4 regions of the Neobacillus sp. BF23-41 genome follow, and region 3 is predicted to be linked to each of the others. Evidence: predicted binding sites of a transcription regulator. Region 3 holds the regulator's gene; each other region holds the start of a gene.

Region 1 (8,236 bases), on a different contig from region 3:
TAATATAATCATCCAGTTTCATATGTCTATCTTCGTAACCTGGTGTACCCCAGTCAAGAAGGTAAACATCAAACCCACGTTCAACCAAAAATTCTATTAAACTGCCACCCTTGGTTAGATCCAATATATATGGTTTATTAATTAGAGCATAAACTAATAGAAGTGGAGTTTTATGTTTTTTTGGGTGATCGGATATATACCGATAGAGCTTCGCTTTATTTCTAGTCCAAACAACTTCTTTCGGTGTAGGTGCTACTTCCGGTTCGGGATCGGTCGTTAACACTTGAGATGCCCTCATTACACGTTGGGACATCTCTTGATACTTTTGAGGTGTAGCCTCTAGCATCTCATTCCATTCTTTTAGCATTTGAGCGTTAATGACTGTTCACTCCTTAAATGATATATTTACTCTTTAAATATATAAAGAGGTTTGTACATTCATGACACTTACATGTAAAGTCCACCGTTAATATTTAATTGCTGACCAGTAATATAGTCACCATCTTTACATAGGAAAACAACACCACGAGCGATTTCTTCTGGTTTGCCTAGGCGTTTTTGTGGTACTTTTTCAACGATTCCTGCAAGAACTTTTTCAGGAATGGCTTGGACCATCTCGGTTCCAATAAATCCTGGGCAAATCGCATTAACTGTTACTTTACTTCTAGCAAGTTCAAGAGCTAGAGATTTAGTGTATCCAATTAGTCCTGCTTTTGCTGCAGCATAGTTTGTTTGTCCAAACCCGCCTGCTTGCCCAATAATGGACGAAATGTTGATGATGCGGCCTGCATCTGATTCAAGAAGATAAGGTAATGCTGCAGATGTATTGTTGAAAACACTGTTTAAATTAACATCAATTACTTTTTTCCAATCTTCTTCTTTCAATTTTTTGAACGTGCTATCTCTAGTAATTCCTGCATTATTAATCAGGATATCTAATTTGCCATAATGGTTGATTGTTTCTTGTACAAGGTATGCTGCTTCATTACTTTCTGAAACATCTGCTTGAACTGCGTATGCTTCTCCGCCAAATTCATTTATTTCTGCGACTACTTTATCTGCTAGTTCTTTACGAATATTATAGTTAATAACAACTTTCGCGCCGTTTTTAGCCAGTTCCAATGCAATTGATGCACCGATTCCTCTGCTGCCGCCTGTTACGATTGCTACTTTATCTTTTAATTCTGTCATTGTTGTCCACCCCATCTATTGTAGTTGTAAAAATAATCCAGATAGTTTACTAAATTACTTGGTTTTACATGCATTATGTAATGCGTTTCTATTTCGCTTTTTCTGGTGTTTTTAACAAATTAATGATTTGATTCATTTTATTATCTAAATTCTTCATATCTTTTTTTAAATTCGACAATTCTACCTTAAATGACTCTTGGTCTTGGTTATCCAAATTCTCTTCCAATCTTTCTTCTAATTCATCTACTTTTGCATCGACATTAACAATCAGCGAAGAAAGGTTGGCAATGTCATTTCGAGATGGTACATTCATAAATTCTAAATATTTTAACGTTGATTCATCAATCATTTTTTTTAATTGAAGATTCATCTCCAATACCTGACCCATCCCTTGAGAAGGGAAATCATTGCTAACTTTCTCATCGAAAAACTTACTGGAGTGTGAATAAAGATCTTTCCACATATCATAAAAATTAAAGTCTGTGCTCATTTTTTTTCCTCCTACATTTGTTTTGTTGACCTATCCATCATACTAACTTCATCGAAATTTTAAAAGGAGAAAGATTAAAAATTATCAAAATACATTTCTTCATTTTTTGACAAATTTCTCACTTTCTTGCGAATTGTAAAGTAATTTAACAAGAGTGATAATTAGCGATAATCCATCATAATATGGGTAAAAATGGATTTAATTTTGTCCAAAGCCTAGTATCATTGCCACTTTTTTGTTTTGGATTTCTTTTCTCATTTGCCTAGGGATGATGATGAAAGTGCAGAGGTCTATTCTGAAAAGAAAAAAACGAGGTGATATATTTTGGAGTTTAGTGAAAAGGTTGTGTTAATTACAGGTGGTGCACAGGGGATCGGAAAAGAAACAGCTAAACAATTTCTCCAAGAGGGTGCAAATGTCGTAATCTGTGATTATGATGAGTCGGCTGGTAAATCTGCTTTAGAAGAATTGAATCATGAAAAAGTAGAATTTTATAAAGTCGATGTAACGGACAGCACCCAGATAGAAGAAATGGTTCAATCCACAATAGGTAATCATGGCCGAATCGATATCTTAATTAACAATGCCGGAATTACACTTGATGGTTTTTTAACAAAGATGGAGGAATCGGATTGGGAAAGAGTCATTTCTGTCAATCTATCAGGTGTTTTTAAATGTACGAAGGCTGTAGCTCCTACTATGTTAAAGCAGGGGTCGGGCGTTATTCTTAACGCATCTTCCGTCGTTGGTTTATATGGGAATATTGGTCAAACGAATTATGCTGCGACAAAGGCGGGCGTCATCGGGCTGACGAAAAGCTGGGCAAAAGAATTTGGCCCTAAGGGGATCCGAGTCAATGCAGTTGCTCCAGGTTTCATTGAAACAGGTATGACTGCAGCGGTGCCAGATAAGGTACTTCAATTTATGAAGGAAAAGACTCCACTTAGGAAGCTTGGCAAACCAGAAGATATTGCCGCAGCGTATGTATTCTTAGCTTCGGATAAGGCGAATTATATTAACGGAACCATCTTAAGTGTGGATGGCGGATTAGTTATTTAAACAATATAGCTGCAAATTGAGGGAGAAAATAATGATTTTCTCTCTTTTTGGTTTATTATGGTAACCGCTATTACTAAATTACTATATTACAATATATGGAGGTTCGGTCATATTCTTATCGTCCATTCAATTGTTCAAATGCCAAGTTAGTATAAACTCAAAAATTTTTCTACAAAACATGTCAATTTATACTAAAGTTAAACAGAATTTTTTTGCCTGTTTTTTTTTAATATTTTCAATCGATGTAATTACACCTTTTGCTTTGCTAATAGTGGATTCTCTAAGCCTTTTTTAAAGGGGATAAACGTTGAATATGTCAGGATAAGGTCTTAATTTTTTAATAGCGATAAATAAAAAAACTCTGAATTTGTCGAATAGTTTGTCATGAAAAATACCGAGAAATGTAGTAAAATTTGTGAGGAATTATTATTCAAATACATAAATCACTTTTTGGGGGAAATCAGAATGACTGTAAATGAAGTTGTAATCGTAAGTGCGGTAAGAACAGCAATTGGTACTTTTTTAGGAAGTTTAGAAAATGTTTCTGCTACACAGTTAGGGACTACTGTAATTAAAGCTGCCATTCAAAAAGCTGGAATTAATCCAAATGATGTAGATGAAGTGATCATGGGGAATGTTTTACAAGCAGGAGCGGGCCAAAATCCAGCAAGACAAGCTTCCCTCGCTGCAGGAATTCCTCAAGAGGTACCAGCAATGACAATTAATAAGGTCTGTGGATCAGGATTAAAGGCTGTTCACTTAGCAACACAAGCGATTCTTGCGGGTGAGTCAGAAGTAGTTATTGCAGGCGGAATGGAGAATATGAGTCAAGCTCCATATCTGTTAAAAGGCGGTCGTAATGGATTTAAAATGGGCGATCAGAAAATTTTAGACAGTATGATTAAAGACGGATTATGGTGTGCTGAAAATGACTATCATATGGGAATTACAGCTGAAAATCTTGCTGAGAAATATGAAATCACACGTGCTGAACAAGATGAATTTGCAGCATGGAGTCAGCAAAAGGCTCAAGCAGCGATTGAATCCAATCGATTTGCTGATGAAATTGTCCCTGTTGAGGTACCTGGGCGCAAAGGACAAGTGACATTATTCAGCCAAGATGAGTTCCCACGCTTTGGAACGACAGCAGAAGGATTAGGTAAACTTCGTCCTGCATTTAAAAAGGATGGATCCGTTACTGCTGCTAACGCTTCAGGAATTAACGATGGCGCGGCAGCATTTGTTGTTATGAGCCGTAAAAAGGCAGAGGAATTAGGCGTAACCCCTCTAGTAACCATTAAAGCGAATGCTTCTGCAGGTGTGGATCCGAGTATTATGGGAATTGGTCCTGTCCCTGCTGTTAAAAAAGCTCTAAAAACAGCGTCTTTATCTTTAGAAGACATTGAATTAATTGAAGCAAACGAAGCATTTGCTGCACAATCTATTGCAGTAGATCGCGAGCTTCAATTTAATAAAGAAAAGTTAAATGTAAATGGTGGTGCGATTGCACTTGGTCACCCAATCGGTGCTAGTGGAGCAAGAATTTTGGTAAGTTTAATTCATGAAATGAAGAAAAGAGAAAACCGCTATGGTTTAGCTACGTTATGTATCGGTGGAGGACAAGGTGTAGCAACCATTATCGAAAATGTTAAGTAAGAATGAATAAAAATTGTAAAAAATGTCTTGGAGGAAACTCCGAGGCATTTTTTTTTTGAGGTAATTTTTACCTTAAATAAAAATAAAATGCATGGTGATGATATAGAAGTAATTTAAACCAAAAGGAGAGATTCTCATGCCACAAATTGATGTAAATCAACTAAACCAAGCAAAAGCAAATGTAACACTAACCCAAGAATTGTTAACAAAAGCAATTGAAAAAGCAAATTCCGATCCTACTCTCGCCCAGGAAGCGATGAAACAGGCATCAAACGAAATTTCGTCTGCTTTAACGGCCGTAACACAAGTACAAAACACATCTAAAGCCCAATCCACAGAATGATAAAATAGTTTTACCAAATATTACTGTGTAAAATAGTTGTCCCATGCAATGCTAGATACCTGATAAATCAAAGAACACCCCATAGAAATGGGGCGTTCTTTGTCAATATGAACGAAATCATCTTTCGATTTCAATATGTTGAAAGCCATTTTTGGTGGCATACACTTCATACCATTTGTAATTTGGGGTTTTGAACCATTCGTACTGCGGCAAATAAACCAAATATCTTACATTGCCATCGGCATCAAACATTGTTTTAAATATTTTTACCGGTCCAATTCCAAATGTTTGATCTAAATAACCTTCCATGCCATCTCTGACAATATTTTTTTTATCTTCCTTTTCTTGCTTATGAAGCCTCATCAGCCCATCAATAAAAAGACTCAATAAGATTAGAGTAATAGCAATTAAAACGAATATTAGTAAATTGAACAAAAGAACAACCTCCTAAACTTTTATGTATAGATTCCGATAAATAAATAGACAATGCTCCTTTTCTTTTAATAGATTCACTACGATTGTACATCCGATTGTTAAAAGAAGATGTGATGAAAAATACATATAAGCGACTTTCTTAAGAATTATTCGACTGTAATAAAGGAAAAAAATAGATTTATGTCGAATTTTTACAAAACGGCAAAGGCAAATTTATTTAAGGGGGAATTTGATGATATTGGAAGCAGTTATGCTTAAGGTTAGACCAGGAATGGAAGAGGAATATGAGGAAGCATTTCGTCGGGCATCAGAAATCATTGCATCGATGAAAGGTTACATATCTCACGAATTACAACGCTGTATAGAAGTTAAAGGGAAATATTTATTATTGGTAAAGTGGGAAACATTAGAAGACCATACAGTTGGGTTTAGGCAATCAAATGAGTATCAAGAATGGAAAAAACAGTTACATCGTTTTTATGACCCATTTCCCACTGTTGAACATTTTGAAAATATTCGACTTTGATAGGTGTTATTATTTTTGTTCATTCTTAATATCAATATAAACATTTCCTCCTGTTCCAACTACAGCATATGAGATATCAATAACAGAAAGATTTCTTTTTATTAACTCAGACATTAACCATTTTTCCTTACTAGGGAGGTAGAATGTTGATAAATTACAATGGACGAAAATTTGTTTCAGTCAAAAATACAGCTAACGGTGAGGTTTCATTAGAATCATTTTTTGAGTACCAACAAGAGGGAAACATACTTTCAGCTACATATTATGGAGGAGACATTGTAAAAGGATCACTTATTGGAATAGTTGAGGAAAATGGAAGTTTACAGTTTAGATATAACCATGTAAATACAAAGAACGAAATAAGAGGCGGACAATGTTTCTCTACGCCAGAAACTCTGCCAGATGGAAGAATTAGATTACATGAGAAGTGGAAATGGACAGATTCCGACCAAAGTGAAGGGGAATCTATTATTGAAGAAGTTAAATCAAAATAAATAATTTAATTCAGGTGGAACAATGGAAAATACTATTATTATTGATAATATGCAAAATGAGGATTGGGATCAGGTTCGTGAAATCTACCAAGAAGGAATTGCGACTGGAAATGCAACATTTCAAAAAGAGCCTCCTACATGGGAAGATTGGGATATGGGGCATATCTTAGAGTGTCGTCTTGTCGCACGTTTAGATGGTAAAGTTCTAGGTTGGGCGGCGTTAAGCCCAGTTTCAAGCCGATGTGTTTATGCCGGTGTGGCTGAGGTTAGTATTTATGTTGGACAAAATAGTAAGGGAAAGGGTATTGGTAGTAAGCTATTAAAATCTTTAATTGAAATTAGTGAACAGTACGGGTACTGGACATTACAATCTGGGATTTTTCCTGAAAATATATCCAGTCTCAAATTACATCTTAAGTTTGGGTTTCGGAAAGTTGGAAGGCGAGATCGTATTGGAAAAATGGATGGCGTATGGCGTGATACGATATTGTTAGAAAGAAGAAGTCATTCAGTTGGAATTAATTAAGATTGTTTAATAGCAAGTGCGATGCATTAAAAAAGCATCGCACTTTCCTTGTTAACTATATAATTTTCAAGGTTTAATTTAATAAGGGGGAGATTTAATGGAGTTTAGTGGTGCATCGGCTTACGACAATGATCAATTTTTTGAAAATTACATCACACGAAGAAATCGTGAGGGAAGTCCCAATAATATGATTGAAAAGCCTATCTTGCTTGAACTAATTGGTGATATAGAAGGAAAAAAGGTGTTAGATTTAGGTTGTGGTGACGCTAAATTTGGTATTGAACTCCTGCAAAAAAGATGTATTTCGTACGACGGAGTAGAAGGCTCAAAAAATATGGTAAAAGAAGCTACTAAGAATCTAAATGGTTCGTTGGGAAAAGTACATTTTTCATCAATGGAAACATGGGATTTTCAACCAGATCAATATGATCTAATTTTGTCACGATTAGCTCTCCATTATTTAGCAGACTTAAAGGATCTATTTAAAGGAGTTCATTATTCTCTTACAGAAAACGGAAGATTCATATTCAGTGTCCAGCATCCATTATTACTTTCATCCATAAAAAGTGCAGAGGCATCATCCTTAAAAACAGATTGGATCGTCGATGATTATTTTACTGATGGTAAAAGGGTTGAGCCGTGGATAGATAAAAATGTTGTTAAATATCATCGAACAACTGAAGAATACTATCAACTTTTAAAACAAACTGGATTTAAGATTGATGATTTAAGAGAAGGCACTCCAAGGCCAGAAGAATTTAGGAATGAAAGTGAGTATAAACGAAGGATGAGGATTCCGCTCTTTTTAATATTTTCTTGTGTACAATAGCAGCTAAACTTCCAAAAGAATCCTATATCAAGAAAAAAGCTTGCAGACTCATCTAGAAGCTAGATGGTGTCTGCAAGCATGAGGGTGCTGCCGGAAAAAGTGTTTTTCAATCCTTATTTCATACCATTAAAACTTACAGCTATTTGAGCTCCCACAACTGCATTGTTTTTAACTAAAGCAATGTTTGCATCCAGGCTCTTACCTTCAGTTAATTCTTTCACCTTACCTAGTAAGAATGGGGTTACATTTTTACCGGATATGTGTTTTTCTTCTGCTTCTTTTAAAGCTGCTTCAATTACGTTAGTAATGGTTTTTTCATCCATAGCGAATTCTTCAGGTATTGGGTTGGCAATCACAGCTCCGCCTTTTAGGTTTAAATCCCATTTAACTTTTAACGTCGAGGCGATTGTTTCCGCATCGTCTGCACGGAAGTTCACTGAGAATTCGCTATTGCGCGTATAGAAGGCAGGGAGTACATCGGTTTGATAACCAATAACAGGTACGCCTTTTGTTTCAAGATATTCCATTGTTAACCCTAAATCTAGAATCGATTTGGCGCCTGCACAAATGACAGCCACATTGGTTTGTCCGAGCTCTTCTAGGTCTGCAGAGATATCCATGGTAGTCTCTGCACCACGGTGAGCACCGCCAATACCACCAGTTACGAAGATATTAATTCCTGCAGCC
Region 2 (8,236 bases), on a different contig from region 3:
AAAACACTAAAAGATGCTGATAATATTGGGCTAAATCCTGTGAATACTGGGAGTAAGGGTGAACCGAGTTCGCCAATCTATTTAGCTCATATTTTAGAACACGACTACTTAATAAAAAATGAAAAGGGGAATGTAACACTCGGCGGTGTTACGATTGGCCTTGCCTTAAATTCAGTTTACTACTATAAACAGACATCAGACGGCGATACCCTTGAGGAAAAAGTCCCACATTCAGAAATGGTCAGTGAAGGGAAGAAAATAGCTGCAGAAGTGGTAAAGCGTATGAGGAGCATAAAGTCTTTAAAGGACGTTCCAATTTCGATTGCCTTGTTTGAGCAAGCAAGTAAATCTTCCGTCGTTCCTGGTAACTTTATTACCTATTCCACTGTCGACAATGGCAGCACTACTTTAAATGGCTGGGAAAATGTAAATGAAAAGTACTTTCTTTTCCCCTCCGCAGATGCACAGGAAGAACATCGTGATGATGTCACTGCGTTTTTAAATTTTAAGCAGGATGTGGAGGAGTATTTTCCTAACTATAATGGTGTGATTGGCAGAGCCTTTTACATGGGAGACCAATTGCAGGATTTAAATATTAATATTCCAATTCAATTTTATGGAAAAACAGAAGGAATTGGTTTTACGCAGTATGTAACCGGCCTTGTCATGGAACATTTTCCTAAGTATTTGTCTGTCTCGGTAAGTGTTACATCTGTGGATGGTCCTGAAGCACTGATCGTCCGAAAGGCTAATGAAGAGGAACCTTTTGTCCATATTTACCAATAAGACTTGGCATATTGCCGGGTCTCTTTTTTTGAATTATCTTTGTTTGCGGCGTTTAAATGAAACATGTTAGAATGAACAGTGGAGTGTAAACGTTTTTACTACATAGGAGGTTTTAACAAATGGTACAACCTTACAAGCACGAACCATTTACAGATTTTACGATTGAAGAGAACCGTCAGGCCTATCTAAAGGCGTTAAAAACAGTTGAAGGTTACTTAGGTCAGGATTACGACTTAGTTATTGATGGAGAAAGAATTGCAACAGAAGATAAAATTGTTTCTTATAATCCTTCCAATAAGGAAGAAGTAATTGGCCGCGTTTCAAAAGCTAGCCAAGACCTAGCTGAAAAAGCAATGCAAGCAGCAGTCGAAGCATTTAAAACTTGGAAAAAAGTTAAACCTGAAGTCCGCGCGGATGTTTTATTTAAAGCAGCAGCCATTATTCGCCGCCGCAAACACGAATTTTCTGCTCTTATGACGAAAGAAGCTGGTAAGCCATGGAGAGAAGCGGATGCAGATACCGCTGAAGGAATTGATTTCCTTGAGTACTATGCACGCCAAATGCTAGCACTTAAAGATGGCGTACCCGTTCAAAGCCGTCCGAATGAATTTAATCGTTATTCCTATATCCCACTTGGTGTTGGAGTTATTATCTCGCCATGGAATTTCCCATTTGCGATCATGGCAGGAACTACAGTAGCAGCTATCGTTTCTGGTAACCCAGTTCTATTAAAACCCGCTTCAACTACTCCTGTGATTGCAGCGAAGTTTGTTGAAGTCATGGAAGAAGCAGGTCTGCCTAAAGGTGTTCTTAACTTCGTACCAGGAAGCGGTGCTGAAGTGGGCGACTATTTAGTGGACCATAAAGATACTCGCTTTATCAGCTTTACTGGTTCCCGTGATGTTGGACTTCGAATTTTCGAGCGTTCTTCGAAAGTGAACCCAGGACAAGTATGGATGAAACGTTTGATTGCTGAAATGGGCGGTAAAGATACCATCGTGGTTGATAGTGAAGCAGATCTAGAGCTTGCTGCTCAATCAATTGTTGCAGGCGCATTTGGCTTCTCAGGTCAAAAATGTTCTGCATGTTCACGTGCGATAATCGTAGAAAGTGTTTATGATCAAGTTTTGAATCGCGTCGTTGAGTTAACGAATGAGTTAACGGTTGGAGATCCAACTGAACAAGCTACGTTCATGGGCCCTGTTAACGACAATAACGCTTTCAAAAAAATCATGGAATACATTGAAATCGGCAAGCAAGAAGGTAAGTTAATGGCTGGCGGCGAAGGGGATAATTCCAAGGGTTATTTCATTAAACCAACGGTTATTGCGGATCTTGCTCCTAAAGCACGTATAATGCAAGAAGAAATTTTCGGACCTGTTGTTGGTTTCACAAAGGCAAAGAACTTCGATGAAGCGCTTGAAATTGCTAACAACACGGAGTACGGCTTAACTGGTGCAGTTATTACTACAAACCGTGCCCACATGGAACAAGCTCGTGAAGACTTCCATGTTGGAAACCTGTATTTTAACCGATCTTGTACTGGAGCCATCGTTGGTTATCAGCCATTTGGCGGCTTCAATATGTCCGGAACTGACTCCAAAGCAGGCGGTCCTGATTACTTGCTGCTTCATATGCAGGCAAAAACAACTTCAGAAATGTATTAATAATAAAAGTGAACCCCCTTCTCAAGCCGAGGAGGGGGTTCACTTTTATTTTGATATGTCTATCACAAATGGAACCGTAAATACTTTGCCATCGTGCTGAAATTGGCCCCATATCTTATAAATGCCTTTTTCAGGAAAAATAGTCATAAAGGTTACCGTTGGACCATTTCCTTCTGTTGTCATCGGATGGATGTGTAAATACTTTTCCGCATCACTACTCATGGCGACCGCATGCCCCATTGCCCCTAAATAAGGCTGCAGATTTTTAATGGGTTGATGGTTTTTTGCATCACTAATGGTGAAATTCATATGGACCGTCATTCCAGCCATCATTTGGTCAAAAGAGAGCTTCACTTGTTTGCCATCAACGACTTTGGTTAGCTTCTGATCAGGGACGAGAGGTTTTCCTTCTGCGGCATCCCCTTCAATCTGGACCCAATGATTTTCTACACTAGGGTCCCCTCCACCCTTCGGAGTAAATTCTGAGATAAGCTTATAATTTCCGCCGGCGGGGAAACTAGTGGTAAAATCAAATTCGCCATTTCCCTTATATTTTGGATGGATGTGAGAAAAATAAGCTAAATCCTTACTAACAATAAATAAATGCATTTTTTTCTCATGAACAGTATCGAATGATTGAATCGGTTTATTGGACTGATCCATTATTAACAGTGAAATGGGTATTTTCTCATTTGCATTCGGATGATCCTGGATCTTCCAATCAGACTTTGTAGGGATGACACCAGTTGGAGTGGCACTCATATTATGGTCCATACTCGACTTTGGGACCCTAACCGGATTACAAGCCGATAAAAACAAGGTATAAAAAAGGATCATAAATAGGATAGATTTTTTCAGTGGGAATTCCTCCATTCAATGAAACTTACTTTTTTTAAAAATATATTACCTAATTAAACCAATGCAAGAATTTTATGTAATTTAAAAAGTTACCTATAGTAAAAATAATGATAATATAGAGAAAAGGCAGTAAGGAACTAAAAGTGTGGGGGATTGTAAAATTGATTCCATTATATCTATTTCACGTCACATCAGTCCAACATAGTGAAAATTTACTTTTGACATTTTTAATCTGTAATATTTTTGTTGTCACAGCAGGAATTACGTTTATGTATAAATTATTTCGACAGAAAAATGTTCGAGGCGCGGGAATCACGTTTGCGATTGCTTTAGCTGTGAATTATATTCTTATTGCCATCTTTGGGGATATATTTGATTTACTTGGATAAGCGCTAGAGAGGAGATGATATCGTTGAAATATTATCGTTTATGGGTACTTGCCTTTCTATTAAAATTTATTGGTTCTGCATGGGATGCTTCTTATCATTTTAAATATTTATTTGAGGAATACTCCATTCCCCATATTGTTAATACCATCGGTTTTGCTTTAGGCGCATGTTTGTTAATTCAAGAGTGGCGACGTTTAAATTATATGGACCGATTTTCTAGAAACCTGATTACAATAGGCTACGTTATATTCCTAATTGGGATCCCACTAGATTTCACCTATCATATTGCGTATGGAATTGATTTAACTACATGGAGTCCAACCCATTTTATTTATTATATTGGTACAGCAATTATGATTTTTGGGGTCTGGCGTGGTTACTTTCTATATTCGAGAGATATTCAACCGTCATGGTGGTCACTTCATACCTGGTTTGCCATGTATCTCCTTGAATGCTTGATGTTTCCGAATATGCAACAGGAAAACGGGGCCATTTCATATGATCAATACATTCATGGAAAATCGATTGCCTCAAAGGAAATCCTTGAATTAATCTCAGATCCTGCCTCACAGATTTTTGGCGGCATTCCGGAATGGGTCTATCCCATCTATTCAATCCTAATGGTCGCTCTCCTAACAATTCTAATCATCCGATATTGCCGTGATTATACCATACCTGTGATGGCGACGGCACTTTATATCCTGTTAAGGTTTGTAGGCAAAGCTATTTTTGCTGCAGTTGGTTACCCAACCTCTTATGTACCGATAACGCTTTTATTCATTCCTTTATGCTATTTATTGTTTAGAAAAAACCCTCGGTTAGCTGGTCTGGCAGGTACACTAGCTTATTTTCTTGCCTTGTTTGCAATCCATAAAACAGGTATACTCATCACTCCACCCTTGGTATTATGGGAGCTTGCCCCTGTTGCAGTAATTGGTGTGCTTGTTCCGACCATAAATTCAATCGTAAAACCGTATCAAATACAGAAAACTGAAAAGAAGGTAGTGTAGTAAAAATAGCATACAATCGTGTGCTATTTTTCTTTTTATACTATGTTTGACAATAATGTGAAATCATTCACATATATTGGTTGGATAGTGACGTACTTCACAAATTTTATCGACGCTAGCATTTACAATTTAACTATAAAGAAAACCTTACTAACCTTAAAAATATTTATTTAACATATGAGGAGTGATTGATAAATGAAAAAACTAGTAATAATCGGAAATGGTATGGCAGGCGTCAGAGCGATAGAGGAAATTCTAAAAGTATCCACTGAACCATTTGAAATTACTATTTTTGGACAAGAACCGTACCCAAACTATAATCGGATTAAACTATCAAATATACTTCAAGGGGATACAAACTTTGAAGAAATCATCATCAACCCGCTCGATTGGTATAAAGAAAATAATATTCAATTGTTTACAGGTGAAGCGATTGTAAACATTGATGTGGACGGAAAACGTGTGGTTAGTAATTTAGGCAGGGAAGTCGAATATGATGAATTAATTATTGCCACTGGCTCGAATTCGTTCATCCTCCCAATTCCAGGTGCAGACAAAATCGGTGTGACTGGATTTCGTGATATCAATGATTGTGAAATGATGATCAAGTCAGCACAGCAATTTAAGAAAGCCGTGGTCATCGGCGGCGGACTTCTAGGTCTTGAGGCAGCAAGAGGACTGTTAAACCTGGGAATGAAGGTGGATGTTGTTCACTTAATGCCGCATCTAATGGAGCGACAGCTGGATTCGGTTGCTTCATCCTTACTGAAGGCAGAACTAGAAAGCCAGGGCATGAACTTCTTAATGGAAAAAGAAACCGTTGAAATCCTTGGCAACGAACGAGTAACAGGTCTTCGCTTTAAAGATGGATCAGAGGTGGAAGCGGACCTGGTGGTTATGGCAATCGGGATTAAGTCTAACACCGAAGTGGCAGGAAACAGCGGAATCTATGTCAATCGCGGGATAGTGGTCAATGACTTCATGGAAACAAGTGTCCCTCATGTTTACGCAGTGGGGGAATGTGCGGAACATCGAGAGATTGTCTATGGCTTGGTGGCCCCATTATATGAACAAGGAAAAGTGCTGGCCAACCGTATTTGTGGAAATTTAAGCGAACCATATGAAGGCTCTGTAACAGGAACACAATTAAAGGTAGCCGGTGTGGACCTTTTCTCTGCTGGAGAAATTTTTGAAGATGGTTCAACAAAATCGATCATGGTCTACAATGAATATGATGGTGTCTATAAAAAGATCTTAACGAGAAATAACACGATTGTTGGTGTCGTGCTATATGGAGACACCAAGGATAGCACCAAGCTATACCGAATGCTGACGAAAAAAGAGGATATCAGCGGAATGACTAGTATATCGGTGCTGCAATCTGAATGCAGTGCAGAAGGCGGCAATGATGATGTAGCATCGATGCCGAATGATGAATTAATTTGCGGTTGTAACGGAGTCACTAAAGGCGCCATCGTTGAAGCAATCAAAACTCAAGGGTTAACCACACTGGACCAAGTGAGCCATTGTACGAACGCGGGCCGTTCTTGCGGACGCTGTAAACCGATGGTAAGCAATATTCTTGCCTATACACTAGGTGACCAATTTGATGAAGCGGCAGCACAAAAGACAAGCCTGTGCGGTTGTACAACCCTAAGCCGTGATGAAGTTGTGGCCGAAATTAAAGAAAAAGGCTTAACAAGTGTAAAAGAAGTTATGAATGTCCTTGAGTGGAATAATGAGGAAGGCTGTACCAAATGCCGTCCGGCCATCAACTACTATCTAGGTATGATTCATATGGATGAATACAAAGATGATCGTGATTCCCGACTCGTCAATGAAAAAATGCATGCCAATATTCAAAAAGACGGAACCTACTCGGTTGTACCAAGAATGTATGGCGGGGTAACGACAGCCGCTGATTTGAAAAAAATCGCCGAGGTCGCTGAAAAGTATGAGGTACCGCTCGTAAAATTAACAGGCGGACAGCGGATTGGTTTATTCGGAGTGAAAAAAGAAGACCTGCCAAGTATGTGGGAAGAGCTCGATATGCCTTCTGGTTATGCTTATGGAAAAACGCTTCGTACTGTAAAAACTTGTGTCGGCGCTCAGTTCTGCCGCTATGGAACACAGGATTCGATGGCACTTGCCATTGACCTTGAAAAGAAATTTGAACGCCTCGATACCCCTCATAAAGTAAAAATGGGCGTATCGGCCTGCCCAAGGAACTGCTCAGAAGCAGGAATCAAAGACATTGGCTTTGTCGGAATTGACGGCGGCTGGGAGATTTATGTCGCTGGTAACGGCGGTGTCGACCTCCGTGCGGGGGACCTCCTATGTACAGTGAAAACACAAGCGGAAGTAATGGAAATCACGGGTGCTTATCTTCAATATTATCGAGAAACAGCCAATTACCTAGAGCGTACTTCAAAATGGGTAGAACGTGTCGGCTTGGATCATGTGAGAGAAGTACTTGCCAATGAGGCCACACGGAAAGCCTTAAACGAGCGCATGGATAAAACATTAAATAAATATATCGAACCTTGGAATGAAGCGATTCAAAGTGAAGAAATTCAAGATAAATATTATGCAAAACACACTATTAAGGCTGGGGAGTGATTCAATATGCTTCAAACAATAACAAGAATTCCAGTGGCAAACTATTCTAATTTAAGAGTTCGATCTGGGTATACGATTAAAACCGATGATACAGAAATTGCCCTATTTAAATTAACAAATGGAGAGGTTTATGCGATTGAAAACAGCAGTCCCCATCCAAAAGGAGGCGTCCTTTCAGAAGGCCTTGTCAGTGGCGAGTATGTATATTGCCCCGTCTATGATTGGAAAATATCCTTAAAAGATGGTAAAGTACAGTCACCGGATGTAGGTCAAGTACGGACATTCAAGGTTGAATTAGAGGAAGATATCGTTTTTATTGTCAGATAAGAGCGAAATGGGAAGGATGGCTGCAGAATGAAAAATGGGAAAGTATTTTTAGTAGGAGCAGGACCCGGGGACGTTCGTTTAATCACCGTAAAAGGACTGGAGGCTATAAAGCAAGCCGAAGTGATTTTATATGACCGGCTTGCCAATCCCAAACTGTTAGAGTTTGCTCCAGCGGATTGTGAACTGATTTATTGCGGAAAACTACCGAACCGCCATATATTACGCCAAGGGAATATCAACGAGCTTTTGGTTGAGAAGGCTCTTGAAGGCAAGCGGGTTGTTCGTTTAAAAGGCGGAGACCCAGGCGTGTTTGGCAGAGTTGGCGAAGAAGCGGCATCCCTGGCCGAATATCAAATTCCATTTGAAATCGTTCCTGGCATTTCATCGGGGATTGCAGCCCCCCTTTATGCAGGAATTCCTGTTACCCACCGTGAGTATGCAGAGTCATTTGCAGTCGTTACTGCCCATGACAAATCGCAAGAGGGCAAACCAGTACTTGATTGGGAAGGACTGGCTCGTGGTGTTGATACCATTGCCTTTTACATGGGAGTCGGCAATCTACCGTTTATTTGCGAAAATC
Region 3 (8,236 bases):
CTGTTGATCAACTGCCACAATTCCCTCACGCACCGATTGAAGCATCGCGCTGCGTTCCTCTAATAATTTAGCAATCGCAAATGGCTCAAGCCCAAGTAGGATTTTTTTTATATATCTGGCTAAAATCACGGCCCCGAGAACACCGATTAAGATACCAATCATCGTCCCAATATAGATCCCTATTCTGCTCTTATTGACGGCCGTTTCCACATTATCAAGAGAAATCCCAACGGCTACTGCCCCGATCTGTTTCCCATTTGCATCCTTAATCGGCGTAAAAGAACGTAAAGAAGGTCCTAGAGCTCCTTTTGAAATAGATTCATGCTCTTTCCCTTTTAGTACCGGCCCTTCATCTCCACCCTTGAATTGTTTGCCAACTTCTTTGCTATCAGGATGGGATTTACGGATCCCCTTCATATCCATCACAACAATAAAGTAAACGTTTGTCACTTTTCTCATTTCATTCGCAAACGTTTGGATTTCCTTTACATCCCGTTCTCCACTCATCGCATCAATCACAAGCGGACTATGAGCAACCATTCGAGCCACATTTCTCGCCTTCTCAGCCTGACCTTTTTCCGTCTCCTTAGCAATTCTCGAACTGATAAGTAAATCTGTTATCAAAAGTGAAAAAGTAACCACCATACACACAAAGACAATAATTACCGTCTGTAAACTCCATCTTCCCTTTCTCATATTTCCCTCCATCTTTGAGAAGGCGACAGGCACCATTCTGATTTCCACCTGATGACATACTAACCAACAGGGTTAGTAAACGCAAAAAGGCTGCAAAGCATTCTTATGAAAATACATTGCAGTCTAAAAGCTTTCTTTAACTTAGGCTGGCCTGAGGATTAATTTTCAAAGTTAACCATCCTTGCGAATGATGCCTTAACTTATGAGCAAAATAGCTCCTGCGATAATAGGGGTCAGGACCATCGCACTTTTTAATACAGGCTGCGGAGCAAGGGCTGTAAACTTAGCCCCGACATAGGAGCCAATCATCGTTCCTCCTACCACTTCAACTAACAGGGTTAAATTCAGGTATCCTTCGAAATAGTAGCCGATTCCTCCTGCTAAAGCGATTGGCAAAATAACGAGCATTGTTGTACCAACTGATTGTTTAAGCGAAAGTCCCATGATGACCAGCAACCCGATTTGAATGAACGGCGCAGCACCTATCCCAAATGTACCAGACAACAATCCGGTAACCAACCCGACGACTGCCGCTTTCTTAATGAGAAGCAGGTTGCCAGGTTTCACTTTTTTGTTGTTTGCCTTTATTTTTTGAACAATAAATAAGCGTACAACCAGTATTACAGCCGACAAAAATAACATCCCTGCTGTTAACCAATGCAAAGAATGGATCGGAATCAAACTGGCTAGTTTTGAACCTAAATAGGAGGCAACTGCACCAAATCCACCGACGATTAAACCGGTTTTAATTGAGATATTTCCTTGACGAAAATGACTGTAGGCACCTGACATGCTCGTAAACACCATCGCTGCTAGTGATGTCCCTAACGCCATATGTATTGGTACTCCAAAAATAACTGTTAAGATGGCAATAATAAAGCCGGAGCCGCCCGCCCCAACAAATCCTAATAATATCCCAAGCACAAACATCGTCAGCACAATCGCCAACTTCATCCCCTCCGATTGCAAAACCCTAGATGTCCTTCTAGGAAATGTTAAAATTACTTACCTAAAAACGTGCTCATACCCACCGATTTAAAAAAGAAAAAAACTATCATTCATTATTGTACTAAAAATTTAAAAGGTATATTGGAAATATGCCCTAATTCCCAAAATTTGAAAGACTACCTCTAGATTGAGGTAGTCCTCCCTTAAAAGCTTGATTTTACTCGACCTAAACATGAACTGGTTGTTTTGCTTCCGCTAGTGCTAATAGGCGTTGTTTAATTTCCTCAACATTGACAATTCTTTGAGCTACCCCTGTTTCCATTGCAGCGGAAGCAACTGCTGCTGCTACTTGTGCTGCGACCCTAGGGTCAAAAGGGTCTGGAATAACATGATCAGCATGAAGTTCTTCATCTGAAATTAATCCAGCAATTGCATAGACCGCGGCGAGCTTCATTTCCTCGTTGATTTCCTTTGCACGGACATCTAAAGCGCCGCGGAAAATTCCTGGGAAAGCAAGCACATTATTAACCTGGTTCGGAAAATCAGAACGTCCTGTACCCACTACAAGTGCTCCTGCTTCTTTGGCCGCATCGGGCATAATTTCCGGTACTGGGTTGGCCATGGCAAAGATAATCGGGTCACGGTGCATAGAACCAACCATTTCCTTTGTAACGGCCCCAGCTGCTGATACCCCCACAAACACATCTGCGTCAAGGAACGCATCGGCTAACGTTCCTTGTTTTTGCCCGCGATTTGTCATTCGCGCCATTTCATCTTTGAATCGATTCATTCCGAACGGGCGGCCTTCATAAATAATTCCTTTTGTATCACATAAAATAACATCCTTCACGCCCATATGCAGCAGGAGCTTAACAATTGCTACTCCAGCTGAACCTGCTCCGTTTACGGCAACACGAATATCTTCAATTTTTTTATCCGCTAATTTTAATGCGTTGATTAGACCAGCGGCTGTTACAATCGCGGTTCCATGCTGGTCATCATGAAAAACAGGAATCTCGCAGGCTTGGCGGAGGCGGTCTTCAATTTCAAAGCATTGCGGCGCAGCAATATCCTCCAAGTTCACTCCGCCAAATGTTGGTTCTAGCAGCTTGACGGTTTCTACGATCTGGTCTGTGTCAGTGGTGGCCAAGCAAATGGGAAAGGCATCAACATCTGCGAACGATTTGAATAACACGGCCTTTCCTTCCATCACAGGCATCGCAGCTTTTGGTCCAATGTTTCCAAGCCCCAGGACCGCTGTCCCATTGGATACAACTGCGACAAGATTGCCCTTCGAGGTATAATCATAGACTTTATTTTCGTCTGCATAAATGACCAAACATGGCTCTGCCACACCGGGTGAATAGGCAAGGCTTAAATCTTTTGCATTATGTACTGCCACCTTAGAATAAATCCCAACCTTGCCTTGGTGTTCCTTGTGCATTTTTAACGCTTCATCCCGTAAAATTGACATTGAATTTCCCCCACTTCCCGGCTAGTAACCGCTTGCATTTTATCTACCTACATCTTAGTGCATAAGAAAGTATTTTTATAGATTATGTAATTAAAAAAAGCAGGGATTTAATATACAAAAGGCCTTCCACAAATTTTGTGGAAAGCCTTTTTAACTAATTATTCTTCATCTATTTCGACCGTTGGATAATGCTTTAAAAAGTAGACTAGCGATTGAAGCTCCACAGCCAAGTCAATATGATGGACCCTTATTAATGGTGGAACATTTAACCTCGCTGGAGTGAAATTTAAGATCCCTTTTACATTCGCTTGGACCAGTCGATCGGTTATCATTTGAGCGGCAGGAGCCGGAACCGTTAATATCGCCACTGAAATATTAGTTTCTGATAACACCTTCTCTAAATCATCCATAGGATGAACGGGTACCTCGCGAATCATAGTTCCCATTTTGTCGGGATCCACATCGAAGGCGCATTCTATTTTTGTGTTATTATTTTTTAAAAAGTTATAGTTTAAAAAGGCAGTCCCAAGATTTCCGACTCCTATTAAGGCAACCTTAGTTAATTCATCCTGATCTAAGGTCTTTCGGAAGAAGGATATTAAGTAATTAACATTATACCCATAGCCCTTTTTTCCTAACGCACCGAAATAGGAAAAGTCGCGGCGAATCGTTGCTGAGTCTACCTTTACTGCTTCACTCAATTCCGCTGAAGAGACCCTTTGCTTGCCTGAACTTTGCAGGTTTTTTAGAAATCGATAATAGAGGGGCAGCCGTTTTGCTGTCGCCTGTGGTATTTTCGTTGTTTCATTACTCATAATCTCCCACACCCCATGAATGGTTTAGTTAAAAATTTATTTAACTCTTTCATCTCTTTTAAAATCACCGTTTTTACCGCCTGTTTTTTCGACAAGATACGTCGGTCCAATTACCATACCTTTATCAACGGCTTTACACATATCATAAACCGTTAAGGCACATGCGGATGCGGCTGTTAACGCTTCCATTTCTACGCCTGTGTTCCCCTTCGTTTTAACGGCTGCAGCAATATATAATTGATAGTTCTCATCCTTATCCTGTTCCCAAGAGAAAGAAATATTAACACCTGTTAATGGAATCGGATGGCACATTGGAATCAAATCCCATGTCTTCTTTGCTGCCATGACAGCTGCTATCTGGGCCACTGCTAAGACATCGCCCTTCTTCATCTCATTATTAGTTATTTTATCATAAATTTCTTTACTAACGGTAATGCTGGAATGAGCAAGCGCCGTACGTGCCGTTTCCGGCTTATCACTGACGTCGACCATTTTTGCTCTGCCTTCTTCATTAAAATGCGTAAATTCTGCCATATAAAAAATCCTCCCATCAAATCATACACTATTTTTCCTTATATGTGTGTGAAACTTTGAACTATATATTACATTTTATGTCGGTTTAAGACTTCACTCCGCTAATATGGCGAGCAGTTTATTGCCGACATACCGGGAATAAGGTACACTTATCCTATGTAATAGAGGTGAATGAGAATGATTTTGCTACAGGTTAATCAATTACAAAAATATTATGGTGCTGACCTTATTTTATCGAATATTAAGCTCGAATTACAAACTCGGGACCGTGTTGCCCTTGTTGGACGCAATGGGGCGGGAAAATCGACATTATTGAAGATTATAGCCGGACACTTGTCACATGATGGCGGAGAAATCATCAAGCCAAAAGAGGTGACGATTGGCTATTTAGCTCAAAATACTGGGTTAGAATCATCATTATCCATATGGGATGAAATGCTGACGGTTTTTGAACCGCTGCGATTAATGGAAAAACAACTCCGCACACTTGAAGAACAAATGGCTGATCCCCTCGTTTTTGAAGACAGTGGCAGGTACGAAAGAATCCTAAAAGAGTACGATCATCTTCAGGTCAAATTTAAAGAACTGGGAGGGTATCAGTATGAGGCAGAGATGCGCTCCGTCCTTCATGGGCTGAATTTCCATGACAAATCCTTGATGATATCTAGTTTAAGCGGCGGGCAAAAAACTCGTCTAGCCCTTGGTAAACTCTTGTTAACCAGGCCTGATATCCTAATATTGGATGAGCCCACAAACCACCTTGATATTGATACGCTTTCCTGGCTGGAGCAATATTTACAAAGTTATCATGGGGCGATTTTGATCGTTTCCCATGACCGCTATTTTTTAGATAAAGTTGTTACTCAAGTTTATGAAGTTTCCCGTAAGCAAATCCAAAGGTTTACAGGCAACTATAGTTCTTACCTTGATCAAAAGGCGGCAAATTATGAGCGTGATTTAAAGCTTTTCGAAAAACAACAGCAAGAGGTCGCGGATCTCCAAGACTTTATCAACCGGAATTTAGCGCGGGCATCGACAACCAAACGTGCCCAAAGCCGTCGTAAAAAGCTTGAAAAGATGGAGATGATGGATCGTCCATTAGGCGATGAAAAGTCTGCTTCCTTCTCGTTTGAAATTGAAAAACAAAGCGGAAATGATGTTTTAACAGTGGATTCACTCGCTGTTGGGTACGAGGGTGATATGGTTTCAGAGTCCATTTCTTTCCGGGCCTATAAAGGTGAAAGTATCGCCTTGGTCGGACCGAATGGTATCGGCAAATCAACACTTTTAAAAACAATAATCAAAAAGTTGCCTGCACTTGATGGAACCATACTCTATGGGACAAACCTTCAGATTGGGTATTACGACCAGGAGCAAGCTGAATTGACCTCCAATAAGCGGGTCTTAAATGAACTCTGGGATGACTATCCACTAAAAAATGAAAAAGAAATACGTACGGTGCTCGGTAATTTCTTATTTTCTGGTGATGATGTCTTAAAAATAGTTTCCACCTTAAGCGGCGGTGAGAAAGCCCGTCTAGCATTAGCTAAACTGATGCTGGAGAAAGCAAATGTGTTAATTTTGGACGAGCCTACCAACCACCTTGACTTAGATAGTAAGGAAGTTCTAGAGAATGCTTTAATAGATTACCCGGGCACGATATTGTTTGTCTCACACGATAGGTATTTTATTAACCGGATTGCCACAAAGGTCTTAGAACTTAGTCGTCATGGAAGTACAGAATACCTCGGGGATTATGATTATTATTTAGAGAAGAAACTAGAGCAGGAAGAACTTGCGGCACTAGCCATGGCCGCAACAGCAAAAAGGGCAGCACAAACGGATGCTTTTGAAAAAAACTCTTATCAACAGGATAAGGAAAGTAAAAAACAAGAGCGTCAGCGCAAAAGGAAATTAGAAGAAATGGAACAACGAATTGAAGAGCTAGAAGAGCAAATTCAAGAATTCGAGCAGCAATTATGCGAACCAGACATTTTTCAAAATCATGAAAAAGTGTTGGAAATCAACATAAAAAATGAAAAGGCAAAGTCTGAACTCGAGCACTTAATGGAAGAATGGGCGGAACTTGCTGAATAATTATGCAAAAACCAGGCATTCGCCTGGTTTTTTGTTTATTATGACAATTATCGACAAATTTTGATATGATGGCAATAATTCATTAAGTTATACACTTTTCCACATTCTTATTCACAATACAAACAGGACAGTTTCAATGTTATTTTTACTTTTCCACATTATCCACAATAAATTCCTTACTTATCCACATTATACACAGATAACACCCCACTTATCCACATTCACCAGTTTTTGATCTGCATTTTTATAAAATCTTATCAACAAAAAAACTCTTCTTATCCAGAAGAGTTATTCATTGTATATTTCGATATCCAGTCCCGGGTTGGCATTTAGGGAAAGGTCTGCTCTAATTCCTTTTTCGAACATCACGCTTCCAGCAGCAGCAATCATCGCTGCATTATCAGTACATAGGGATAATGGCGGAATCACTAATTCAATTCCAGGTTTCTCTGAAAAGGTCTTTTCCAAAGCATTTCTAAGGCCTTTATTGGCGGCAACTCCGCCAGCCACTAATACTTGTCCTACCCCATATTCAGCGACGGCCTTTTCTGTTTTCTTCACTAACACTTCAATCACGCTGGCTTGAAAGCTTGCAGCAAGGTCTTCAGGGGCAATTATCTCACCGCGTTGCTCGGCATTATGAACCGTATTAATAACAGCAGATTTTAAGCCGCTAAAGCTAAAATCATAGGAACCTTCTTCTAACCATGCCCGAGGTAAATTAATTGTCGGATTTCCAGCCTGCGCCAAACGGTCAATATGTGGACCACCAGGGTACGGCATGTTTAACGTTCGCGCAACCTTGTCGTAGGCTTCACCAGCAGCGTCATCCCTTGTTTCGCCGATGACTTCAAAATGTCCATGTTCCTTCATATAAACAAGCTCTGTATGCCCGCCTGAAACGACCAGAGCAAGGAGCGGGAATTTTAACTCAGTGACAAGCCTGTTCGCATAAATATGTCCAGCAATATGGTGGACTGGAACTAGTGGTTTGTTTTGAGCAAATGCCAATGCTTTCGCGGAATTTACCCCAATTAAAAGAGCACCGACTAATCCTGGTCCTTCTGTGACAGCAATGGCATCAATCTCAGCAAAAGTAACATTTGCCTGCTTCAATGCTTCCTCAATGACAATAGTCATTTGCTCTACATGGTGGCGGGAGGCTATTTCTGGAACCACACCACCGAAGCGTTTATGACTTTCAATTTGCGATGCGACAACATTTGCCGCAATTTCTCTGCCATTTTTAATAATGGCGACAGCCGTCTCATCACAGCTTGTCTCAATACCCAAAATCCATTGATCTTTTTTCATAAATTTACCCACATCACTAAACCATCTTCCTGATTATCTGAATAATAATTTTTGCGGATCCCGCCATTTTGAAAACCAAGCTTTCGATAAAGAGATTGTGCAACATGATTGGTCACACGCACTTCAAGGGTCATACTCTTTGCTCCCATCTCTTTGGCCACTGTCATCATTTTTTGCATGGTTGCCTCACCAAGTTTCCTGCCCCTATATTCAGGCAGAATGGCCACATTCGTTACATGTGCCTCATCGATCACGATCCAAGCCCCACAGTACCCGAGGATTTTGTTACTTTCCTCTAGGACGATATAAACAGCAAATCGATTATTATGCAATTCATTATAAAATGCTTCACGACTCC
Region 4 (8,236 bases), on a different contig from region 3:
AAAAATAATCAAATAAATTTTCCCAACGCAAAAATGAACTTAGCGTTGGGATTTTTAATAGAATAGATGATATTTTCGCTGGTGCCTGACACCATGTCCCAACTTTTTCCCAATTATCCTAAAAGATTCATCGTGTTATGATTATTTTGAAAATTCTTACAGAATGATCATTAGGAGGCGGTTGGAGATGAAAAAGAGAACTTCACTTGTACTAGCTTTGGGATTAACGATGGGGTCTGTACTACCGATTACTGCTGCAGCAAAAACTATTCCGTACAATGTTACCGTTACGAAAGACGCGGCGCAGTTTGGTAAGGATGCAAAGGTTAACTGGAAGAAAGGACAAACGGTACCATCTTTTGTCCATGGGAAACTATCGAACAAAGTTTATAAAGACATAGATGGGATTAAGCAATTTTTAAAAGAAAATAAAGCACTTTATCAGTTAGATACAGCTAAAGATTTAACATTACTTGATGTTGAGACGGACGGGCTAGGCAGCACTCACTATAATTTTATTCAATCGATTCAGGGGATTCCGGTGGATGGGGCGAAGTTTAAGGTCCATACCGATAAAAATGGAATCGTAACGGCAGTCAATGGTGATGTGTTCCCAGAAGCATCTTCTTATTTCAAAGGGGCTCTGAAAGCACAGCTATCCAAAGATGCTGCCCTTGATCAGTCTTGGAAATCTATAAAGGTAACCAAAGAGGAAACCATCACGAATGCTGAAGCAGGTCCTACTGGCAAAAAAATAGAAGATACCGTTGAAAAGGCGGAACTAGTTGTTTATAAAAATGGTAATGAATTTAATCTGGCTTACAAAACAAATCTGCAATTTATTCAGCCATATCCTGCAAACTGGGTGGTCTATGTGGATGCCGTAAATGGTAATATCTTAAATTCTTATAATGCGGTAGCTGATGGAACAGGGGTCGGTGTTCTAGGGGATACAAAAACGCTTAATACCTACTATTCGAGCGGTACGTACTATCTATATGATATTACCAAGCCAATGACGGGTGTCATAGAAACAAGAACGGCAAGAAATCTATCTTTCATACCAGGCAATTATTCTGTTGATCCTGATAATAATTTTAACGCAACGTCACAGAGAGCCGATGTAGACGCTCACTATTATGCCGGTGCCGTATATGATTATTATAAAAATAGGTTTAATAGAAATAGTTTTGATAATAATGGAGCTACGCTTCGCTCAACAGTTCATTATGGCAGAAAATACAACAATGCTTTCTGGAACGGAGCGCAAATGGTGTATGGAGATGGCGATGGAACAACCTTCCGTTCATTGTCAGGTGCGCTTGATGTTGTTGCCCATGAATTAACACATGCAGTTACTGAAAGAACAGCAGGACTGGAATATCAATATCAATCAGGTGCCTTAAATGAGTCCATTTCTGATACGTTCGGGGTATTCCTTGATAAAGGCGATTATTTAATAGGAGAAGATGTGTACACGCCTAATAAAGCTGGCGATGCGCTCCGCAGTCTTTCAAACCCTAGTCTTTATGGACAACCGGAGAATATGAACGGCTACGTGAATACTACTTCAGATAATGGAGGAGTTCACACGAACAGTGGTATTCCGAACAAAGCAGCCTATTTAACGATTTCAAGTCTGGGTACAACTGTCGCTGAAAAAATCTACTATCGAGCACTCACAGTTTATTTAGCTCCACAAAGTGATTTTAGTGACGCACGCGCGGCTCTTCTTGCAGCTGCATCTGATTTGTATGGCTCAAGCAGCACACAGTACAATGCCGTTAAATCTGCTTGGACACAAGTGGGAGTAAACTAGACCATTAACTATTTCCAATGTCAGCCGTCACATAATGTGATGGCTGACATTTTTATGGGCAAAAAAAATAGATTGGTGTCAGCACCAATCAAAATTATGGGAAGTTTTAAGAAATGACTCTTTGAACCATTTCCGTATTAACTTGACTTAATCATAAGAAAAACTTGTGTAGAATTTAGGTGGAACTAATGTGGAAGTTGTGAAGATTTCAAACTGACCAGTGTATTTTATAAAGACCTGCGCCCATTTAAGGATTAAAAGAAATAATGATGACAACTGCTACTAGATTAGTGGCGGGTTTTGTTTTAGAACAAGCAGAATTAATGTTATGATAACGTTATTGCTTTCCTGCTGATTTGTAAGGTGAGAATTTGTCTACAATATGAGTAGGATTATTATAATTGATGGGATGAAAAGATGATTAAAGAAGTCAGTTTAAAAGTGAAACCAAAGTTTGTAAATAAATTTAAAAGCGGCTATCCACTTATTTCTAAGGAAGCCATCATAAATGTGAACGACCTCGTAGAAGAGGGGTCCATTGTTAAATTGGTCGATGAAAGAAATATATTTTTTGCCAAAGGCTATTATGGTAAGCAAAATAAGGGAATTGGCTGGGTGTTGAGCAGAAAAGAAAATGACTCTTTTGATCAACGTTTTTTTGAGAAAATGCTAAAAGAAGCGATTAAGGATAGGGAATCATTTTATCAAAGTTCAGAAACTACCGCGTTTCGAGTATTTAATGGTGAAGGTGATGGAATCGGTGGTTTGACGATTGATTACTTTGCTGGTTATTATTTGTTAACATGGTACAGCAAGGGTATCTATCATTTTCGAGACGATATCATTCAAGCTTTAAAGGAACTGGTTGAATTTCAGGGCATTTATCAGAAAAAGCGTTTTGATGAAAAAGGGCAATACATCGAGGAAGATGACTTTGTCGCAGGTGAAAGAGGTCATTTCCCGCTTATTGTCAAAGAAAATGGTGTCAACTTTGCCATTTACTTAAATGAAAGCGCCATGGTCGGGGTGTTTTTAGACCAGCGGGATGTAAGGCGCACAATCCGAGATGTGTATGCAAACGGTAAGACAGTTTTAAATACTTTCTCTTATACGGGGGCTTTTTCCGTGTTTGCAGCTCTAGGGGGAGCAACGAAAACAACAAGTGTAGACCTGGCCAATCGGAGTAAGAGTAAAACGATTGAGCAGTTTAGTGTAAATGGTGTGGACCATGAAACACAAGCAATTATTGTTGAGGATGTATTCAAGTACTTTAAATATGCAGTCAAGAAACAACTGAAGTTTGATATGGTCATCCTTGATCCGCCGAGCTTTGCCCGTTCAAAGAAATTTGTCTTTAGTGCCGAAAAGGACTACAAGAATCTTCTAATCGAAGCGATTGCCATAACTGCGGACAACGGAACCATTGTTGCATCCACAAACAGCAGCGCTTTTGGGATGGATAAATTCAAGAGCTTTATCGATGCTGCCTTTAGAGAATCTGGCGGCCGGTACAAACAATTGGAAGAATTTTCACTTCCCGTCGATTTCAAAACCATTAAAGAATTTCCAGAAGGGGACTACTTGAAGGTAGTATTTATAAAAAAAATAAGATAAGAATGGTGCCTGACACCCACATGGAATTTGATGTGGGGGGGCCTTTTTTTATTTTTCAGGGTGTTGTAAATCCCATTTTTGCAATATAATAAAGGGAAGATGTTCATGAAATTGTCACAAATGCTACTTTCGTAACTTACATAAATTAAAAAATAATCATTTCTGGGGGAAACGATATGATTAGAGCGGCTATTGCTGGTGTTGTTGGTTTTGTGCTTATTTTTATCGAGTCGATGATTGTGATGAAGCTAAAAGGTCTAGAAACGATTGAATTTGGCGGGTTGGCTCCGTTCATTAATGTCTGGGCGATGAATTTCTTTTTCATGTTTGCCATCCTTACACAGGTAACCAATTGGTATATGAACAAAGAAAGTTTAAAAGAAGATAATAGTTTTTAGTATTAAAAAAAAGCGGCGCAATCTGGTAGGATGACCAAGACTGCGTCGCTTTTTGTTTGGATTAAACATTATGTTTTACAGCTTTATTCCCTTTAAATGCTGTGTTACGAATGAATGGGATAACCCAACGGTCAAGACCGATGCGGCCAGCATTATAGCCTGAGAAAATAATAATTGCTCCTAGGAAAAGATCTGTTGGAATATGTGATACGGTTCCTGCTAAGAAAAATGAAAAGTTCATTACAAGTCCAAAGAACATAGCAGCAGTTGTTAAGCATCCAAGAATAAGTCCAAGTCCGATTAAGAACTCTCCCAGAGGGACGATGGTGTTAAAAATATCAACGTTTGGTAAGGCGAAATGCTTTAAGAAATCAACATACCAGCCATAAACCATCGCGCCGTCTGGCCCCTTCACTGGATTAGCGATTGCCCCTTTTAGATAGCCAGAAGCATCAAAACCGCCTGATAATTTGTGGAACCCAGCTGTTATCCAAGAATACCCCATATATAAGCGAAGAACTGTTAAAATTCCAGCGGCAACTTTGTTTTCTCTTAACCAATTTACTACCATGTGAAACACTCCTTGTTAATTTATTTTTATTTGTTTGTTCGTTAACTACATTTTTACTATACTTGACTTATTTTGAAATTAGGGTAAATTGTTCACTATTTCACATATTTGTAAAAAAGTTATGAACAAATTTCACACACACAAGATTCTTCACAAGACAATTGGAGAGTGTTGTAGATAAGGGAGTTTATGAAAGACATTCCCCATGCTTACTTGTATTAAACGTTATGTTTCACTGTTTTATTCCCTTTAAATGCTGTGTTACGAATGAATGGGATAACCCAACGGTCAAGACCGATGCGGCCCGCATTGTAGCCAGAGAATAGGATAATCGCTCCTAGGAAAAGATCTGTTGGAATATGTGATACGGTTCCTGCTAAGAAAAATGAAAAGTTCATTACAAGTCCAAAGAACATAGCAGCAGTTGTTAAGCATCCAAGAATAAGTCCAAGTCCGATTAAGAACTCTCCCAGAGGGACGATGGTGTTAAAAATATCAACGTTTGGTAAGGCGAAATGCTTTAAGAAATCAACATACCAGCCATAAACCATCGCGCCGTCTGGCCCCTTCACTGGATTAGCGATTGCCCCTTTTAGATAGCCAGAAGCATCAAAACCGCCTGATAATTTGTGGAACCCAGCTGTTATCCAAGAATACCCCATATATAAGCGAAGAACTGTTAAAATTCCAGCGGCAACTTTGTTTTCTCTTAACCAATTTACTACCATGCGAAACACTCCTTGTTAATTTATTTTTATTTATTTGTTTGTTTGTTTGTTCGTTAACTACATTGTTACTATACCAAACTTATTTTGAAATAAGGGTAAATTGTTCACTATTTCACATATTTGTAAAAAAGTTGTGAACAAATTTCAAACGAAATGATCTTTTATCCATAATACCTTGAGAGTTTTGACCATCATCGGCATTATAAAGGACAGATCTCCAGTTTTCCAACTGAGTTTTGTCCTTCAGACCAAGTGTCATTTAAGTGATCCCACTTAAAAATAGGTATTCACATTCTACCTTCCTTTTTATTACAATGAATATAACGAATTTTCAGTAAAGGAGGATATTATGCATCTGGCGTCCGAACTAGAATCCTTTCCATACCCATTTAAAGAAGTAGTGTATCGTTACTCAAATAACTCGACACCGTTAGATCTTTCTAACAGTGTGGAAATTACCCCTCATTATAAAGAGGAAATAAAGCTAAGGCGGCAGCTTCTCGAACATCATCCTGAACGCTGCTATCAATCACTGCCACATACGCTGAATGGACAATGGGAAATCCTTGAGTTGGTAATGGACCATCTAGCAACCTATTATCCTGAAAAGTTTAATCTTGATAAGAATTGTAAAAAGTGGACGTTTGAAAATAAAATTCTTCAGGAAAAGCATGATTTTATTGTTGGTGATGTAACGACTCTGCCATGCCAACCATTAGATTTTATCGGGCGGCATGTACAAGAGGACATCATCTTCATGATGCAGCGGGACGGAGATTTATACTTGGATGCTGGGCAGTTATGTTTTCCAGCTAATTGGTCATTGGCTTTTGATCTAGGGATGAGTTTTAGAGAAATTCATAAGCCTATCCCTGGATTTAAGGAGGGAGGGTTGGACGGGCGAATTCTCCAATTTCTGTTGCAGTTGGAGGCAGGTTACCCTTGGTGGAGAAAAAATTGGTCCTTAATGGCTGGGAATTGCTTAGATACATCGCTTGAAACCTTTGATGTCTGGGGGAAAGGCAGGAAAGAGGTAACAAAGGAAAATGCTGGTGAGTTTGTTCATTTACGAGTGGAAGTGCAAAAGTTATTCCGATTGCCTCGGTCAGGAGGAATTCTGTTTACGATCCATACCCACTTGCTTTCATTAGAAAAATTAACCTTAAAATCTGAATGGGCTGAGCAATTCTATCAGATCATTCGTGAGTTGCCACCCCATATTGTCGATTATAAAGGGCTATCTCTTTTCAAGGATGCTGTCATCGATTACTTAAAAGAACAGTTAACAAACAGGGGTGTTAGCTAATGGATAGTGCAACTTTTGTACCTGGAAAGCGAAAATATTTATTTTGTACCGACGAGAAGGGGGGTGCGATTTTACAATCGATTATCGACCAAGTGGTAGATAAAAATCTCTCTTTTGAAATGGTTTTTATCGGCAAAGTTCAATTTACAGATTTGGTTGCATGGTTAAGTGAACAGAGGATGGGGAGTTACCTTTATATTGCTGCCCATTGGAATCAATTGAAGGCGATCAAACAATTAGCTGAAGAGATTGGTTTTTCCGAGGAAGAAGCGCAGTACATTGGCTATGGTGAGAAGGAGAAAAATGTGTTTTGCGGCCGTTGTCATGGAATCACTACAATCGATACTGAAAACACGGAACAAGTTGAAGTGGACTGTATTTATTGCAATTTAAGACTTGAGATTTCTAATCATTATTCTCGTCTAAGGGATGCTTATCTAGGATATGTTGCTAAACTTTAAAAGGGGGTGGATACCATTGAAACAGGAAAAAACAATCGAAGTATTGGTGAAATCCATTCACCAGGAAACCCCAGATGTTAAACGATTTTCACTAGCTCCAGTTAGTATGTCAGAACTGCCTGGGTTTAGTGGTGGTTCGCATATTACTACATATATAAAAGATAGAAACACCACCATCGAAAGACACTATTCTTTAATCAATCAACCGGAAGATACAGAGTGCTACCAAATTACTATTCTATTAAGTAAGACATCGAGAGGCGGCTCTCATTACTGGCATCATCAGGTAAAAGTGGGAGATCGATTACAAGTTAGTTACCCGAAGAATCACTTTACACTAAGCTTTAAAGCGAGGCATCACGTGTTTTATGCAGCGGGAATCGGCATTACTCCATTCCTATCAATGATGGTAGAGTTAGCAGGTCGAGAAGGATTTTTCGAGTTACATTATGCTGCTAAAACAAAAGCTTCATGCGCTTTCTATGATTTTTTGAAAAATAAATACCCCAAACAAAGCCATTTTTATTTTTCACAAGAAAGAGAATCTAAAAGGTTAGACTATTCTTCACTGCTAAATCATCCAATTGGCACTCATGTTTATTTTTGTGGACCAGAAACTTTTATTACTAGCTTTACGAATGCTGCGTATCAGATAGGTTATCCACGGACTAGCGTTCATTATGAAAGGTTTACACCACCCAAAGTCCAAGCGGCTGCATCTTTTCAAGTGCAAGTGCAATCATCAGAAGGTTTAACCATGAATGTACCGAAACAAAAAACGTTGTTGGAGGCATTGCTTGAAGCAGGTGTTAAGGTACCCTATTCCTGCCGAGTAGGACGATGCGGCACATGTGAACTTAATGTGTTAGAAGGCGAGATTGAACATTATGATTCTTTCCTAAGTGAGGAACAGAAAAATGCCCAAAACGTCATTTTAACCTGTGTATCACGGGCTAAATCAGAGAAAATCGTAATCGAGATTTAATAATAAAAATCTGGGCAATGAAGTAAGGAATGTTTTTAAATAATGATATAAAAAAATGCTTGGAGACGCTCCAAGCATTTTAAGGTAAATTGTAAATACGAGTATATGAAACTTATCCTAAATGTTTTTCTAATGGGTTCCAGTAATTCGCTCCCCATCCTGCCGCAAGATGTTCTCCTTCAGCCTCAGGAAAACCGATGTGGTCGAAAACCAAAAGGGTTTTTGAGTCTTGTTCTTTTAGCTCAAACTTAGCAATAGAATAAACTCCCTCTGGCCAGTTCGCTACTCGCCAAGCTTGTACAATTCGCACACCTGGAACAAGTTCAATGTTTCTTCCAAGAATCATGCCGCCAA

What was found. The regulator Rex, encoded in region 3, represses fermentation and respiration genes when NADH is low (regulators of the CRP and FNR family bind a similar motif). The targets are predictions, from matches to a motif close to TTGTGAAATATTTCACAA.
Region 1: the regulator Rex is predicted to act here: its motif matches at 1,786-1,803, upstream of AB7942_RS10450 (polyhydroxyalkanoic acid synthase subunit PhaR).
Region 2: the regulator Rex is predicted to act here: its motif matches at 4,766-4,783, upstream of nirB (nitrite reductase large subunit NirB).
Region 4: the regulator Rex is predicted to act here: its motif matches at 4,491-4,508, upstream of AB7942_RS04195 (DoxX family membrane protein).

Annotation. Positions count from the first base shown of each region.
Region 1 is NZ_JBGBPR010000005.1:101,169-109,404, reverse strand. Features, by position in the region: gene phaC (class III poly(R)-hydroxyalkanoic acid synthase subunit PhaC) at 1-367, opposite strand, end outside; gene AB7942_RS10455 (3-oxoacyl-ACP reductase) at 448-1,191, opposite strand; gene AB7942_RS10450 (polyhydroxyalkanoic acid synthase subunit PhaR) at 1,280-1,681, opposite strand; gene fabG (3-oxoacyl-[acyl-carrier-protein] reductase) at 2,006-2,740, shown strand; gene AB7942_RS10440 (acetyl-CoA C-acetyltransferase) at 3,206-4,396, shown strand; gene AB7942_RS10435 (hypothetical protein) at 4,533-4,739, shown strand; gene AB7942_RS10430 (hypothetical protein) at 4,857-5,174, opposite strand; gene AB7942_RS10425 (antibiotic biosynthesis monooxygenase family protein) at 5,407-5,700, shown strand; gene AB7942_RS10420 (avidin-fold protein) at 5,847-6,194, shown strand; gene AB7942_RS10415 (GNAT family N-acetyltransferase) at 6,217-6,720, shown strand; gene AB7942_RS10410 (class I SAM-dependent DNA methyltransferase) at 6,818-7,549, shown strand; gene AB7942_RS10405 (pseudouridine-5'-phosphate glycosidase) at 7,663-8,236, opposite strand, start outside.
Region 2 is NZ_JBGBPR010000002.1:512,187-520,422, reverse strand. Features, by position in the region: gene AB7942_RS05575 (CamS family sex pheromone protein) at 1-786, shown strand, start outside; gene pruA (L-glutamate gamma-semialdehyde dehydrogenase) at 906-2,453, shown strand; gene AB7942_RS05565 (hypothetical protein) at 2,499-3,227, opposite strand; gene AB7942_RS05560 (hypothetical protein) at 3,473-3,700, shown strand; gene AB7942_RS05555 (hypothetical protein) at 3,724-4,710, shown strand; gene nirB (nitrite reductase large subunit NirB) at 4,906-7,329, shown strand; gene nirD (nitrite reductase small subunit NirD) at 7,336-7,656, shown strand; gene cobA (uroporphyrinogen-III C-methyltransferase) at 7,684-8,236, shown strand, end outside.
Region 3 is NZ_JBGBPR010000017.1:1,537-9,772, reverse strand. Features, by position in the region: gene dcuS (DcuS/MalK family sensor histidine kinase) at 1-696, opposite strand, end outside; gene AB7942_RS21565 (sulfite exporter TauE/SafE family protein) at 892-1,644, opposite strand; gene ystJ (NADP-dependent malic enzyme) at 1,871-3,118, opposite strand; gene AB7942_RS21555 (redox-sensing transcriptional repressor Rex) at 3,277-3,933, opposite strand; gene moaC (cyclic pyranopterin monophosphate synthase MoaC) at 3,970-4,467, opposite strand; gene AB7942_RS21545 (ABC transporter ATP-binding protein) at 4,645-6,564, shown strand; gene tsaD (tRNA (adenosine(37)-N6)-threonylcarbamoyltransferase complex transferase subunit TsaD) at 6,853-7,878, opposite strand; gene rimI (ribosomal protein S18-alanine N-acetyltransferase) at 7,875-8,236, opposite strand, start outside.
Region 4 is NZ_JBGBPR010000002.1:211,856-220,091, reverse strand. Features, by position in the region: gene AB7942_RS04210 (M4 family metallopeptidase) at 188-1,819, shown strand; gene AB7942_RS04205 (class I SAM-dependent rRNA methyltransferase) at 2,237-3,433, shown strand; gene AB7942_RS04200 (hypothetical protein) at 3,610-3,831, shown strand; gene AB7942_RS04195 (DoxX family membrane protein) at 3,893-4,402, opposite strand; gene AB7942_RS04190 (DoxX family membrane protein) at 4,621-5,130, opposite strand; gene AB7942_RS04185 (heme-dependent oxidative N-demethylase family protein) at 5,480-6,436, shown strand; gene AB7942_RS04180 (dimethylamine monooxygenase subunit DmmA family protein) at 6,436-6,897, shown strand; gene AB7942_RS04175 (PDR/VanB family oxidoreductase) at 6,914-7,882, shown strand; gene AB7942_RS04170 (SRPBCC domain-containing protein) at 7,995-8,236, opposite strand, start outside.